Regions from separate parts of the Spirillospora sp. NPDC048823 genome, predicted to be linked through region 3. Evidence: predicted binding sites of a transcription regulator. Region 3 holds the regulator's gene; each other region holds the start of a gene.

The links. Region 3 encodes LexA, which represses DNA repair genes until DNA is damaged. Its sites were predicted from a motif close to TCGAACANNTGTTCGA; they were not measured.
Region 1: the regulator LexA is predicted to act here: its motif matches at 3,052-3,067, upstream of ruvC (crossover junction endodeoxyribonuclease RuvC).
Region 2: the regulator LexA is predicted to act here: its motif matches at 1,837-1,852, upstream of uvrA (excinuclease ABC subunit UvrA).

Annotation. Positions count from the first base shown of each region.
Region 1 covers NZ_JBICUT010000024.1:50,708-55,232, reverse strand. The annotation lists gene pdxS (pyridoxal 5'-phosphate synthase lyase subunit PdxS) at 1-686, shown strand, start outside; gene ACGFK0_RS35705 (DUF6928 family protein) at 829-1,443, shown strand; gene pdxT (pyridoxal 5'-phosphate synthase glutaminase subunit PdxT) at 1,535-2,152, shown strand; gene ACGFK0_RS35695 (YebC/PmpR family DNA-binding transcriptional regulator) at 2,156-2,908, shown strand; gene ruvC (crossover junction endodeoxyribonuclease RuvC) at 3,078-3,698, shown strand; gene ruvA (Holliday junction branch migration protein RuvA) at 3,695-4,300, shown strand; gene ruvB (Holliday junction branch migration DNA helicase RuvB) at 4,354-4,525, shown strand, end outside.
Region 2 covers NZ_JBICUT010000005.1:426,327-430,851, forward strand. The annotation lists gene uvrA (excinuclease ABC subunit UvrA) at 1-1,676, opposite strand, end outside; gene ACGFK0_RS15460 (MBL fold metallo-hydrolase) at 1,915-2,706, opposite strand; gene ACGFK0_RS15465 (maleylpyruvate isomerase family mycothiol-dependent enzyme) at 2,778-3,524, shown strand; gene ACGFK0_RS15470 (Crp/Fnr family transcriptional regulator) at 3,569-4,291, opposite strand; gene ACGFK0_RS15475 (tetratricopeptide repeat protein) at 4,449-4,525, opposite strand, start outside.
Region 3 covers NZ_JBICUT010000001.1:821,116-825,640, reverse strand. The annotation lists gene leuS (leucine--tRNA ligase) at 1-1,110, shown strand, start outside; gene lexA (transcriptional repressor LexA) at 1,186-1,884, opposite strand; gene ACGFK0_RS03600 (LysM peptidoglycan-binding domain-containing protein) at 2,060-2,395, shown strand; gene nrdR (transcriptional regulator NrdR) at 2,673-3,146, shown strand; gene ACGFK0_RS03590 (LAGLIDADG family homing endonuclease) at 3,269-4,525, shown strand, end outside.

The DNA of each region.
Region 1 (4,525 bases), on a different contig from region 3:
TCGACGGGATCATCTCCGCGGTCTCCATCCCGGTGATGGCCAAGGCCCGCATCGGCCACTTCGTCGAGGCCCAGGTGCTGCAGGCCCTCGGCGTCGACTACGTCGACGAGTCGGAGGTGCTCACCCCGGCCGACTACGACAACCACATCGACAAGTGGGCGTTCACCGTCCCGTTCGTCTGCGGCGCCACCAGCCTCGGCGAGGCGCTGCGCCGCATCACCGAGGGCGCGGCCATGATCCGCTCCAAGGGCGAGGCCGGCACCGGCGACGTGTCCAACGCCACCACGCACATGCGCCAGATCCGGCAGCAGATCCGCAGGCTGCAGTCCCTGCCCGAGGACGAGCTGTACGTCGCCGCCAAGGAGCTCCAGGCCCCCTACGAGCTGGTCAAGGAGGTCGCGTCCGCCGGCAAGCTGCCCGTCGTGCTGTTCACCGCCGGCGGCATCGCCACCCCGGCCGACGCCGCCATGATGATGCAGCTCGGCGCCGAGGGCGTCTTCGTCGGCTCCGGGATCTTCAAGGCCGGCAACCCGGCGCAGCGCGCCGAGGCCATCGTCAAGGCCACCACCTTCCACGACGACCCCGGCGTCATCGCCAAGGTGTCCCGCGGCCTCGGCGAGGCCATGGTCGGCATCAACGCCGCCACCCTCGGCGACGACCAGAAGTTCGCGGGCCGCGGCTGGTGAGGCGGGCGTGCCGTGCGGACGGCGCCGCGATGAACGGGCCGTCCCCACTGCACACGGCGCCCTTACAGGGTTTACGCTGGCGGCGCGGCCGGTAAGGGTAACGCGGGCCCCGGGGCGGTGCCCGGCCGCGGGAGGGGAGAGCATGGCTTGGTCGGTCGCGCTGGCGTGCGCGAGCTCGGGTGAACCCACCGAGGTGTTCCGGCCGGGCCTGGTGCCCGATCCGGACGCCGCCGCGGCGATCGCGCGCGGCCTGTATCCGGCGGACACCCTGACCGAGACCGGTGACACGGTCCTGGACTTCGCGCTCTGGCCGTACGAGGACGAGCTGTTCGTCGGGGCGTTCGAGCGGGCGCTGCTCCTGTGCGACCGCCGGCTGTTCTGCCTCGACGACGACGCCCGCCGCATCGCCGACACCGCGGCGGCGGCGCTGCCCGGCGCGCACTGCGGCGTCCTCGTCCTGCACACCGTCATCCGCGGCTGCTGGTTCCGCTGGTACGAGTCCGGGGAACTGCTCCGCGACGTGTTCGTCACCGCCGAGGACGGCGTCGTCGTCGACCAGGGCGAGCGGCTCCCCGCCGAGCGGCCGTTCTGGCGGGCCATCGACGCCGGCGCGCCCGACGTCCCGCTGCCGTTCGACCCGGAGGAGTTCGGGCTCGCGCTCGCCGAGGCGCACATGTTCGGCCGCGGCATCGCCGACCGCGGCAAGGACGGCTTCCTCCCGCTGGAGCTCCCGCTGCGCCGCTTCAAGCACGTGTGACGCGCCCGGACCCGGAAGATCCGCGAGGTCGGGGGGCGTTGTCGTGAACGTCTAGGCTTGCACGACCCCGCGAAACCCCGGAAGGTTGCACGTGACCGCTGTGCCGACGATCGGTGTCCTCGCCCTGCAAGGCGACGTGCGTGAGCACGCGACGGCCTTGGAGGCCGCCGGGGCGCACACCCTGAACGTACGCCGCCCCGAAGAACTGGAGCGGGTCGACGGGCTCGTCCTGCCCGGCGGGGAGTCCACCACCATGTGGCGGCTGGCGCGCTCGTTCGAACTGCTGGAGCCGCTGCGCAAGCGGATCGAGGCCGGACTGCCCGTCTACGGATCCTGCGCCGGGATGATCATGCTGGCGGACCGGATCCGGGACGGCGCCGCGGGCCAGGAGACGCTCGGCGGCATCGACATGACCGTGCGGCGCAACGCCTTCGGCAGGCAGGTCGATTCGTTCGAGTCCGCCGTCCCGCTGACCGGTATGGGAGACACGCCGTACCACGCCGTTTTCATCCGCGCACCCTGGGTGGAGTCCGTCGGTGACGCCGTCGAGATCCTCGGACGCGCCGAGAGCGGCCCGAACGCCGGTAGGATCGTCGCCGTCCGCCAGGGGCGCCTCATGGCGACCGCGTTCCATCCGGAGTTGACAGGCGATTTCCGCGTGCACCACTACTTCGCCGATCTGGTGCGCCGGACGACAGAGGAGGAGTGACAGATGTCCGGCCATTCCAAGTGGGCGACGACCAAGCACAAGAAGGCGGCACTCGACGCCAAGCGGGGCAAGCTCTTCGCCAAGCTGATCAAGAACATCGAGGTCGCGGCCCGCACCGGCGGCGGCGACCCGGACGCCAACCCGACCCTCTACGACGCCATTTACAAGGCGAAGAAGAACTCCGTCCCCAACGACAACATCGAGCGCGCGCGCAAGCGCGGCGCCGGTGAGGAGGCCGGGGGCGCCGACTGGCAGAACATCACCTACGAGGGCTACGCCCCGGGCGGTGTCGCCGTCCTCATCGAGTGCCTGACCGACAACCGCAACCGCGCCGCCTCCGAGGTGCGCGTCGCCCTCACCCGCAACGGCGGCTCCCTCGCCGACCCGGGCTCGGTCTCCTACATGTTCAACCGCAAGGGCGTCGTGATCGTCCCCAAGGACGGCACCAGCGAGGACGACGTGATGATGGCCGTCCTGGACGCCGGCGCCGAAGAGGTCAACGAGCTCGACGAGGAGAACTTCGAGGTCGTCAGCGAGGCGGGCGACCTGGTCGCCGTCCGCAGCGCGCTGGTGGACGCCGGGATCGACTACGAGTCGGCCGAGAGCAAGTTCCTGCCGACCGTCACCGTCCCCCTGGAAGAGGACAACGCCAAGAAGGTCTTCCGGCTCCTGGACGCCCTCGAAGACTCCGACGACGTCCAGGACGTCTACGCGAACTTCGACGTCTCCGACGACATCCTGGCCACCCTGGACTGACGCCGCGGCCCCCACGGCCCCCCGGCCCCGGCCGGGATCGCGACGCGCCCCCGACACCCGCCGCCCCGCCCTTCTCTCCGGATTTTCCGCCGACACGCCGCCGCCCCCTCCACGATGCGGGGCCGGATTGGTAGCGTTGGCGGCCGAACAGGTGATCGAAGGAGCGGCCTTGCGGGTGATGGGGGTGGACCCCGGGCTCACCCGGTGCGGGGTGGGGGTCGTCGAGGGCACCCCGGGCAAACGGCTCCACCTGGTGCACGTGACCGTCGTGCGGACCGCGCCCGAAGACGACATCCACCTGCGCCTGCTGGGCATCGAATCGGGCATCGAGGCGCTGATGGACGAGTTCCGTCCCGACGCCGTCGCGGTCGAGCGCGTGTTCTCCCAGCACAACGTCCGCACCGTGATGGGCACCGCGCAGGCGGCCGGGGTCGCGATGCTGGTGGCGGCCCGCCGCGGCCTGCCCGTCGCGCTGCACACCCCGAGCGAGGCCAAGGCCGCCGTCACCGGGAACGGGCGCGCCGACAAGGCGCAGGTGACCAGGATGGTGACCCGGCTGCTGTCCCTGGAGTCGGCCCCGAAACCGGCGGACGCGGCCGACGCGCTCGCGCTGGCCATCTGCCACGTGTGGCGCGGGGGAGCGCAGCAGCGGCTCGCCACGGCCCAGCGGTCGCGGATCGAGGAGGCTGCCAGGGCCGAGCGCGAGCGCCTCGCCGCCCGGAACAGCACCGCCAGGAACAGCGCCGCCCAGAACAGCACCGCCCAGAACAGGGGAGGAACCGTACAGTGATCGCCTTCGTCAGCGGCCGGGTGGCCGCCGCCGGGCCCGACGGCGCGGTGATCGACGTGCACGGCGTCGGCCTGGCGGTGCAGTGCACCCCCGCCACCCTGGCCGGGCTGCGGGTCGGCGACGAGGCGAAGGTGCCGACCTCCCTCGTCGTCCGCGAGGACTCCCTCACCCTGTTCGGCTTCGCCGACGACGACGAGCGGACGGTGTTCGAGATGCTGCAGACGGCCAGCGGTGTGGGGCCCAAGCTCGCGCTGGCGATGCTCGCGGTCCACCCGCCCAACGCGCTGCGCCAAGCGGTGGCGAGCGAGGACCTCACCGCTCTCACCAAGGTCCCCGGCATCGGCAAGAAGGGCGCCCAGCGCATCGTGCTGGAGCTCAGGGACCGCCTCGGCGGCCCGGTCGGGGACGGCGCCGGCGGCGTGCGCGCGCCCGCCCGCGCCGAGCCGTGGCGCGAGCAGGTCCAGATGGGCCTGATCAACCTGGGCTGGTCCGCCAAGGACGCCGACGCCGCCGTGGACGCCGTCGCCGCCGACCTCGACGGGGGCGAGACGCCGCCGGTCGCGGCCCTCCTGAAGTCGGCGCTGAAGAAACTGAGCAAATAATGAGCGGGAGCGAACCGGGGGGTGTGGGGGGTCGTCCCCCCACAGGGAGCAGGATGAGCGGGAGTGAGCCCGAACGGCTGGTGTCGCCGGATGCGGACGGGGCCGAGGAACAGCGGATCGAGGCCGCGCTGCGGCCCCGGAAGCTGGACGACTTCGTCGGGCAGGAGCGGGTGCGCGAGCAGCTCTCGCTGGTGCTGCAGAGCGCGCTGCGGCGCGGCCGGACGC
Region 2 (4,525 bases), on a different contig from region 3:
GCGGCGGCGATGGTGTCCTCGTCGTGCTCGACGACGATCAGGGTGTTGCCCATGTCGCGCAGCCGGAGCAGCGTCTCCAGCAGCCGGTGGTTGTCGCGCTGGTGCAGGCCGATCGACGGCTCGTCCAGCACGTACAGGACGCCGACCAGCCCGGAGCCGATCTGCGTCGCCAGCCGGATGCGCTGCGCCTCCCCGCCGGCGAGGGTCGCCGACCCCCGGTCGAGGGTCAGGTAGTCGAGGCCGACGTCCAGCAGGAACCCGAGCCGGGCGTTGATCTCCTTGAGGACGCGTTCGGCGATGTGCGTCTCGCGGTCGCTCAGCTCCATCGCCAGCAGGAACTTCGCGGCCTCTCCGATCGGCATCGCGGCGACCTCGGCGATCGACATCCCGCCCATGGTGACGGCGAGCACGACCGGCTTGAGCCGCGCGCCGTCGCACGTCGGGCACGGGATCTCCCGCATGTAGCCCTCGAACTTCTCCCTGCTGGTGTCGCTCTCGGACTCGGCGTGCCGCCGCTGGATGTAGGGGATCACGCCTTCGTAGGCGGTGTAGTACGACCTCGTCCGGCCGTAACGGTTCTTGTAGCGCACGTGAACCTGGGTCTCGTGCCCGTTCAGGATCGCCTTGCGCGCTTTGGCGGGCAGCTTCTCCCACGGCGTGTTGAGGTCGAAGCCCATCGCGTCGCCGAGCGCGGACAGCAGGCGCAGGAAGTAGTCGCTCACGTGCCCGTTCGACCACGGCTGGATCGCGCCCTCGCCGAGCGTCAGCTCCTCGTCGGGGACGATGAGCTCCGGGTCGACCTCCATGCGCGTCCCGAGACCGGTGCAGTCGGGGCACGCGCCGTAGGGCGAGTTGAACGAGAACGACCGCGGCTCCAGCTCCTCGAACGACAGGTCGTCGTAGGGGCAGTACAGATGCTCGGAGTACATCCGCGTGCGGTTCTCGTCGCCTTCCGGCATGTCGACGAAGTCGAGGACGATCGTGCCGCCCGCGAGGCCCAGCGCCGTCTCCACCGAGTCGGCGAGCCGCTGGCGCGCGGTGTCCTTCACCGAGAGCCGGTCGACCACGATCGCGATGTCGTGCTTCTCCTGCTTCTTCAGCTTGGGCGGCTCGTCCAGCCGGATCGTCCGCCCGTCCACGATCGCCCGCGAGTACCCCTTGGACTGCAGCTCGCGGAAGAGCTCCAGATACTCGCCCTTGCGGCCGCGGATCACCGGTGCGAGCACCTGGAACCGGGTGCCCGGCTCCAGCTCCAGCACCCGGTCGACGATCTGCTGCGGCGCCTGCCGGCTGATCGGCCGGCCGCACTCGGGGCAGTGCGGATGCCCGATCCGCGCGTACAGCAGCCGCAGGTAGTCGTACACCTCGGTGATCGTCCCGACCGTCGACCGAGGGTTCTTGCTGGTCGACTTCTGGTCGATCGACACCGCCGGGGACAGGCCCTCGATGAAGTCGACGTCGGGCTTGTCCATCTGCCCGAGGAACTGGCGCGCGTAGGCCGACAGCGACTCGACGTACCGGCGCTGCCCCTCCGCGAAGATCGTGTCGAACGCCAGGCTGGACTTCCCGGAACCCGACAGACCGGTGAACACGATCATGGAGTCCCGAGGGAGGTCGAGCGAGACGTCCTTCAGGTTGTGCTCGCGTGCTCCACGCACGATGAGTCGGTCATGCACGGTGTTCTTCCGGTTCCTCTTCTGGGCGCGACCGCCGGGAGAGACAGGTCGGTCTCAAGGCTAGCCAGGGGGTGCGACAGAATCCCCCGAGTCCATCAACGGCGGCGGCCGCCGCCGCATTTCATGACCCTCCCCGGAGGGCCCGGACGGCACTACCGCACCGTACACGTGTTCGAACGCCCCCCGCCACCAGAACACCCCTCGGCGGCGCCGATCGGGAATGGGGCGCCGGCCCGGGTCACTCGTCGTCCAGGGCGTGGGAGAGGTAGCGGTCGGCGGAGCGGCGGACGGCGTTCTTGCCGTCGGTGTAGACGATCTTCTTCCACCATGCGCCGTAGACGCGGTCGAACTCGTAGGGCTCCAGCAGGCGCAGGGCGCGGCGGACCGTGCGGGGGCGTTCCGGGATGAAGTTCGGATAGCTGTACATGAAGCTGACCCAGTCGCGGTCGTTGACGACCTGCAGGATGTCGCCGGAGAACACGGCGCGGGCGTCCCGCCAGTGCAGGACCTGGCCGCCGTCGAAGTGCACGCCCGCGTTGACGAGCGTGAGGCCGTCGGCCAGTTCGTGGGTGTCGCCGGACCAGAAGACCACCGCGTCGTCCGGGCGGGCCACCCAGCGGCGGTCGGCCTCGTGGATGAGGACGGGGGCGCCGAACGCGTGCGCCCACTCGATCATGGTGCCGTAGTAGTGCGGGTGGCTGATCGCGATCGCGGAGATGCCGCCCAGGTCGTCCACCTGGCGGACCAGGTCGTCGTCGATGTGGGTGATCATGTCCCAGAGGACGTTGCCGGACGGGGCGCGCAGCAGCAGGGCGCGCTGGCCGATGGCGATGGCCGGCTCGGTGCCGATGCCGATGACGCCGGGGCCCTCCTCGGCGATCCGGCACCGGTGATCGGTGCGCAGTTCCTCCAGGGTCGTCCATCTCTGACCGTCCCAGCCGACGTACTGGCGCTCGTCCTCGCAGATCGGGCAGTCGGGGCGGGGCCCGGCGTACTGGACGCCGCAGGTCACGCAGATCGGAAGTTCCATGATCGCCATTGTGTGGCATGGGGAGGGGCCGTGCGAAAGGATGGAGGCACTTTTGGTCTAGGAGGCGCGCAATGGACTGGCGAGAAGTGATCGATGAGCTTGATTCCGGCGTGGAGAGCATCGTCCGGACATTGTCGAAACTCGGCGACGAGGATCTGCGCGCGGCGTCGGCGCTGCCCGGGTGGAGTCGCGGGCATGTGGCCACCCATATTGCCCGTAATGCCGACTCCCTGTGGAATCTGCTCGAATGGGCGCGGACGGGCGTGGAAATCCCGCAGTACCCCAGCCTGGACGCCCGCAACGCCGCGCTGGAAGAGGGCGCCGGACGCAGCCGGGACGAGCTGGTCGAGGACGTCCGCGCGACGGGCGCGCGGTTCGCCGAGCAGGCGAGGACGCTGCCCGAAGAGGCCTGGAACGCTCCCGTGAAGGCGATGGGGGGCTGGTCCCACCCGGCCTGGTACACCGTTCACCGCCGCTGGAACGAGGTGGAGGCGCATCACGTCGACCTCGCGGCCGGGTACGGGCCCGCCGACTGGCCCGAGCCCTATGTCCGGTGGTCGCTGGGCGCCACGCTGGCGGACATGGCCGCGCTCCCGGAGAGGCTCCGCGGTGAACTCGGCGGGCTCCGGATCACCGCGACGGACTCCGGCGAGTCCGCCGGCCTCGGGTGGACGCCGGGCGGCCCGGAGGCGTCCGGGTCCGGGCGGGCGCTGCTCGGCTGGCTGAGCGGCCGCACGGACGGCGCCGGCGTGAGCATCCGCCCGGACGGCCGGCTGCCGGTGCCGCCGCCCTGGCCGCACCGGCCCGCCGGCTTCTGACGCATCTCCGAGGGACGCCCCCGGGCCCGCCGTCGAGGGCGCGGTCAGTCGGAGTCGTGGCCCGCCAGGCGGTGCAGGGCGTCGACGGAGCGGACGACGATGGTGTTGCGGGCGACGGTGAGGCCGCCGCGGACGGGGTCGGTGGCGAGGATCTGCGCGACCTTGCGGCGGCCCATGCCGGCCCACCGTCCGAGGTCCTGCTGGGTGACGGGGATCTGCACCTGGACGCCGCCGTCCTCGGCCACCTCGTCCGGCCCCGCGGTGACGCCGTCCGGGCGCTCCTGTTTGACGGGCGATCCGAAGCGCGACACCAGGCGCAGCAGCCGGGTCGCGAGGCGGCGTTCGGGGTCGTCGGGGAAGTGGGCGACGCGCAGCTCGTTGGCGTCGCGCAGCCGCTCGGCGAGGACGGCGGCGACGGCCCAGGCCGAGCCGGGGTGGTCGTCGAGGACGGCGCGGAACCGCGCGGCGGGCAGCACGAAAGCCTCCACGCGGGTGAGCGCCTCGACGTTGGCGTGCCGGACGCCGCCGTCCACCGCCTCCAGCTCGCCGACGAGGTCGCCGCGGCCGAGGACGTCGAGGATGGCGACCTCGCCGTCCCGGTCGACCCAGACCTTCACCGCCCCGGCGCGCAGGACGAAGACCTGGGACGCGCGGGTGTGCTCGCGCGTCAGGTAGGCGCCCGGCCGGATCACCACCGGGGCGCCCGCCTCCCGCAGCGCCTCGCGGGCGCGTTCGGGCAGCGCGTCCCAGAACGGTGCGGTCTCCATCTCGCCTCCTCCGCCGAACCCGGGCCGGGGCACGGTCCCTCATGATCATTTATTTCATGATCCGTTGCCTCGCAGTCCAGTGAACGCGGCGCTGCGCCGATGGACCATGCCCTTTGTCACACGCCGGGCATCCTGTGTCGCACCTCGGCGTCTTCTGTCACATGTCGAGCGACCCGTCTGATTCGAGCCAGCTGTCCAGGGCGCGGACGCGGCGGACGCAGTCGGCCGCCGCAG
Region 3 (4,525 bases):
CAGCTGCCCGTGACGCTGCCCGAAGGCCTGCGCGGCGCCGACCTGGCGCCCAAGGGCACCTCACCGCTGGCCGCCGCGTCCGACTGGGTCAACGTCGAATGCCCCAAGTGCGCCGGCCCCGCCAAACGCGACACCGACACCATGGACACGTTCGTCGACTCGTCCTGGTACTACTTCCGCTACTGCTCGCCCGGCTACGAGAACGGCCCGTTCGACGTCGAGCAGGTCCGCAAGTGGATGCCCGTCGACCAGTACACCGGCGGTGTCGAGCACGCCATCCTGCACCTGCTGTACAGCCGGTTCTTCACCAAGGTCCTGTACGACATGGGCATGATCGACTTCACCGAGCCGTTCCGCCGGCTGCTGAACCAGGGCCAGGTGATCAACCAGGGCAAGGCGATGTCCAAGACGCTGGGCAACGGCGTCGACCTGGGTGAGCAGATCGGCGAGTTCGGCGTGGACGTCGTCCGGCTGGCCATCCTGTTCTCCGGCCCGCCCGAGGACGACATCGACTGGGCGGACGTGTCACCGCACGGCATGTCCAAGTTCCTGTCCCGCGTCCACCGCATCGCCACCGAGGTCGCCTCCCCGCCCGGCGCCGACGTCGCGTCCGGCGACACGGCCCTGCGCCGCGTCACCGCCCGCACCATCGACGAGGCCACCACCCTGGTCGAGACGCAGCGGTTCAACGTCGCGATCGCCCGGATCATGGAACTGGTCACCGCGACCCGCAAGGCCATCGACTCGGGCCCCGGCGCGTCCGACCCCGCCGTCCGCGAGGCCGCCGAGACCATCGCGACGCTGCTGTCGCTGTTCGCCCCCTACACCGCCGACGAGGCATGGGAGCTGCTGGGACGCACCGCCCCGGTCATCCGCGCGGGCTGGCCGTCCGCCGACCCCGCGCTGCTGGTGGAGGAGACGGTCACCTGCGTCGTCCAGGTCGCCGGCAAGGTCCGCGACCGGCTGGAGGTCGCCCCCGGCATCGCCGACGAGGAACTGGAGCGGCTGGCCCTGGACTCCACCAGGGTCCGGGACGCCCTGGGCGGCGCCGAGATCGCCAAGATCATCGTCCGCGCCCCCAAGATCGTCAACATCGTCCCGAAGCGCTGACCGGGCACGGCACGCGAAGACGGCCGCCGGGTCCTTCCGGCGGCCGTCTCGGCGTGCGTCTCACATCGTGCGGTCTCACATCTTGCGGAGGACCGCCACGACACGTCCCAGCACCGAGGCCTCGTCGCCGGGGATCGGCTCGTAGGCGGGGTTCTGCGGCATCAGCCAGATGTGGCCGTCCCGGCGCTTGAAGGTCTTCACCGTCGCCTCGCCGTCGATCATGGCGGCCACGATGTCGCCCTGCTCGGCCACCGGCTGCTGCCGGACGACCACCCAGTCACCGTCCGCGATCGCGGCGTCGATCATCGAGTCACCGCTGACCTTCAGCAGGAAGTGGGTGCCCTCGCCGACCAGCTGTTTGGGGAGGGTGAACACGTCCTCCACGGCCTCCTCGGCCAGGATCGGCCCACCGGCGGCGATCCGCCCCACCAGCGGCACGTACGCGGGCGCGGGCCGCACCGAGGTCTGCTGGCCCCCGGCGGCCTCGTAGGCCTCCTCGTCCGTCCGCACCGGCGTCGAACCCGGCACGCGGACCTCCACGGCCCGCGGCCGGTTGGGGTCGCGGCGCAGGAAACCCTTGCGCTGAAGCGCCCGGAGCTGGTGCGACACGCTGGAGGTGCTGGTCAGACCCACGGCCTCGCCGATCTCGCGCATCGAAGGCGGGTACCCCCGGCGCTGCACCGAGTCGCGGATCACCTCCAGCACCATGCGCTGCCGTTGCGTCAGGCCCGTCTCGTCCATGGGCCCGTCGGGCAGCTCCCGGACCTTGCTCATCGCTCGTCGCCTCCCGGGCGCCTCGATCCGTCACTCCTTGTCATGGAACGCTATCGCGTCCCGGCCCGATGATCAAACAATTGTTCGAAGATGTGCTCGCTTTTTGTCGGCGCCCCCTGTAGAACATCGTACAGGCGTTCGATCGAAAATGCATTCGACGTCGAGGAGGGGAGAGATGTCGGGTTCACCCCACAGTGACCGGGTCCCGATCCGCCTGACCCGCCGCGGTCGCGCCGTCCTGGTCCTGTTCGCCGCCGCCGTCACGCTCGTCATCCTCTGGCTCACCGTCGGCACCGGCGCACTGGCCGGCGGCCGCGAAAGCCATCGCGGCCCGACCGCCGCCGCCGAGACCGTCGTCGTCGAACCCGGCGACACCCTCTGGGGCATCGCCTCCGACGCCGACCGGGGCACCGACCCCCGCGTCGTCGTCCAGCGCATCATCGACCTCAACGGACTGGGCGGCGATCCCACCGTCCGGCCGGGCCAGGAGATCCGCCTCCCCGCCCGCTGATCTCCGGGGCCGAACACGGGCTCACCAGGGGGTCTGCCGCGGCGGAGTGTGCCGCCGGAGACGGTCTGTGACGACACGCCCGGGAGGAAATCCGGGAGGGCTCACGTGACCTGGGGGGACGCGCCGGATGTGGCGCGTGAGGCAGCGGATCAGGTTGCGAACGCCTGCGGTGAGCCGTACGGTTGACCACAACATCTAGTAGTCACACCGATGTACTTCACCTATATGTGGCGTTACTCGGAGGTGTGATGCGTTTCTGTCAGGGGAGGGATTGGACGTGCACTGCCCGTTCTGCCGCAACCCTGACACCAAAGTGATCGACAGCCGCTCCACCGACGACGGCGGCGCCATTCGGCGTCGCCGGTCGTGCGCGGAATGCGGCAAGCGATTCACGACGCAGGAGAATGTGCTCGTGATGGTGGCCAAGCGCAGCGGGGTCACCGAGCCGTTCTCGCGGGAAAAGATCATCGCCGGTGTGCGCAGGGCCTGCCAGGGCCGTCCGGTCGACGAGGATGCGCTCGCACAGCTGGGACAGCGGGTCGAAGAGGAGATCAGATCCTCCGGCTCCGCCGAAATCCCCTCGCACGAGATCGGCCTCGCGATCCTGGGGCCGCTCGGCGAACTCGATGAGGTCGCCTATCTGCGATTCGCCTCGGTCTACCGGAGCTTCGAGTCGCTGGACGACTTCGCCAAGGAGATCGAGACACTGCGGAAGGCCGGTTCCTCGGGGGAGCCCGGCCCGTCCCGGTAGGGGCGGGTTCCGGAAACACAAAGCAGCACAAGTAAGAGCGGCCTCCGCGCGGGCATGGCCCGTGCGGCGGCGGAGTTGTTCCTGAGCAGGGCCCGGCGGGAGGGCCCGAGAGGGGGAAGGTCATGACGGAGACGGTGAGCGGCTCGGCGGCACGACGCGGCAAGGGGAGCCGTAAAGGCCTGAAGATCGAGCGTATTTTCACCACACCCGGCGTGCATCCGTACGACGAGCTGCGCTGGGAACGTCGTGACGTCGTCATGACCAACTGGCGCGACGGCTCGGTGAACTTCGAGCAGCGCGGCGTCGAGTTCCCCGACTTCTGGTCGCTGAACGCCGCCAACATCGTCACGTCCAAGTACTTCCGCGGCGCGGTCGGCACACCGCAGCGCGAATGGAGCCTGAAGCAGCTCGTCGACCGCGTCGTGAGCATGTACGTCGGCACGGGCCTCGAACAGGGCTACTTCGCCACCGACCAGGACGCCGAGATCTTCGAGCACGAGCTGAAGTACGCCCTGGTCCACCAGATGTTCAGCTTCAACTCCCCCGTCTGGTTCAACGTGGGCACCAAGTCCCCGCAGCAGGTCTCGGCGTGTCTTCCGTACGAGTCGCTGGTGAGCACCCCTGCCGGGTTGATTCCGATCGGCAGGCTCGTCGAGGACGACGCCGTCGGCACCAAGGTGTACGACGCGACCGGGCTCACCCGCATCGTCGCCACCAAGGCCAACGGGGTTCGGGACGTCCTGCGAATCCACACCAAGGCCGGCTACACCCTGGACGTCACCCCCGACCACCTCGTCTGGAAGGCCACCGGGGCCGGAACGGGACGTTTCGTCCAGGCCGGTGAGCTCAAGGCCGGTGACCAGCTCGAATGGCACCGGCGGGACGCCTACGGCGAGACGGAGATCACCTCCCGCGGGTACGCGGAGTCCGCACTTGCGGGCTGGCTGCAGTCGGACGGATTCGTGGGACGGTACGAGACCGGCACGAACCGTTCGCTGACCATCGAGGCCATGACCGTGACCGACTCCGAACGGGAGTGGGTCGGCCGCCACCTGAACGTCGTCTTCCCCGGGGTCCACCGCCACGAGCGCACCGTCGAGACGCAGGACACCGATCTCGACTGCCGCCGCACCCGGCTCTACGGGGAGGTCCTGAAGGAGTACGTCGACGAGTGGGGGCTGCTGGCCCGCGGCGTTGACATGGTGGTCCCCGAGCGGCTCTTCACCGCGCCGCTTCCCCATGTCGCCGCCTACCTCCGCAGCGTCTTCCAGGCCGAGGGCCTCGTGTCCGCGCGCGAATCCTCCACGGTGGTCGAAGTCGACATGATCTCCGAAGAACTGATCCGGGGCATGCAGCGTCTCCTGCTGCGCTTCGGCATC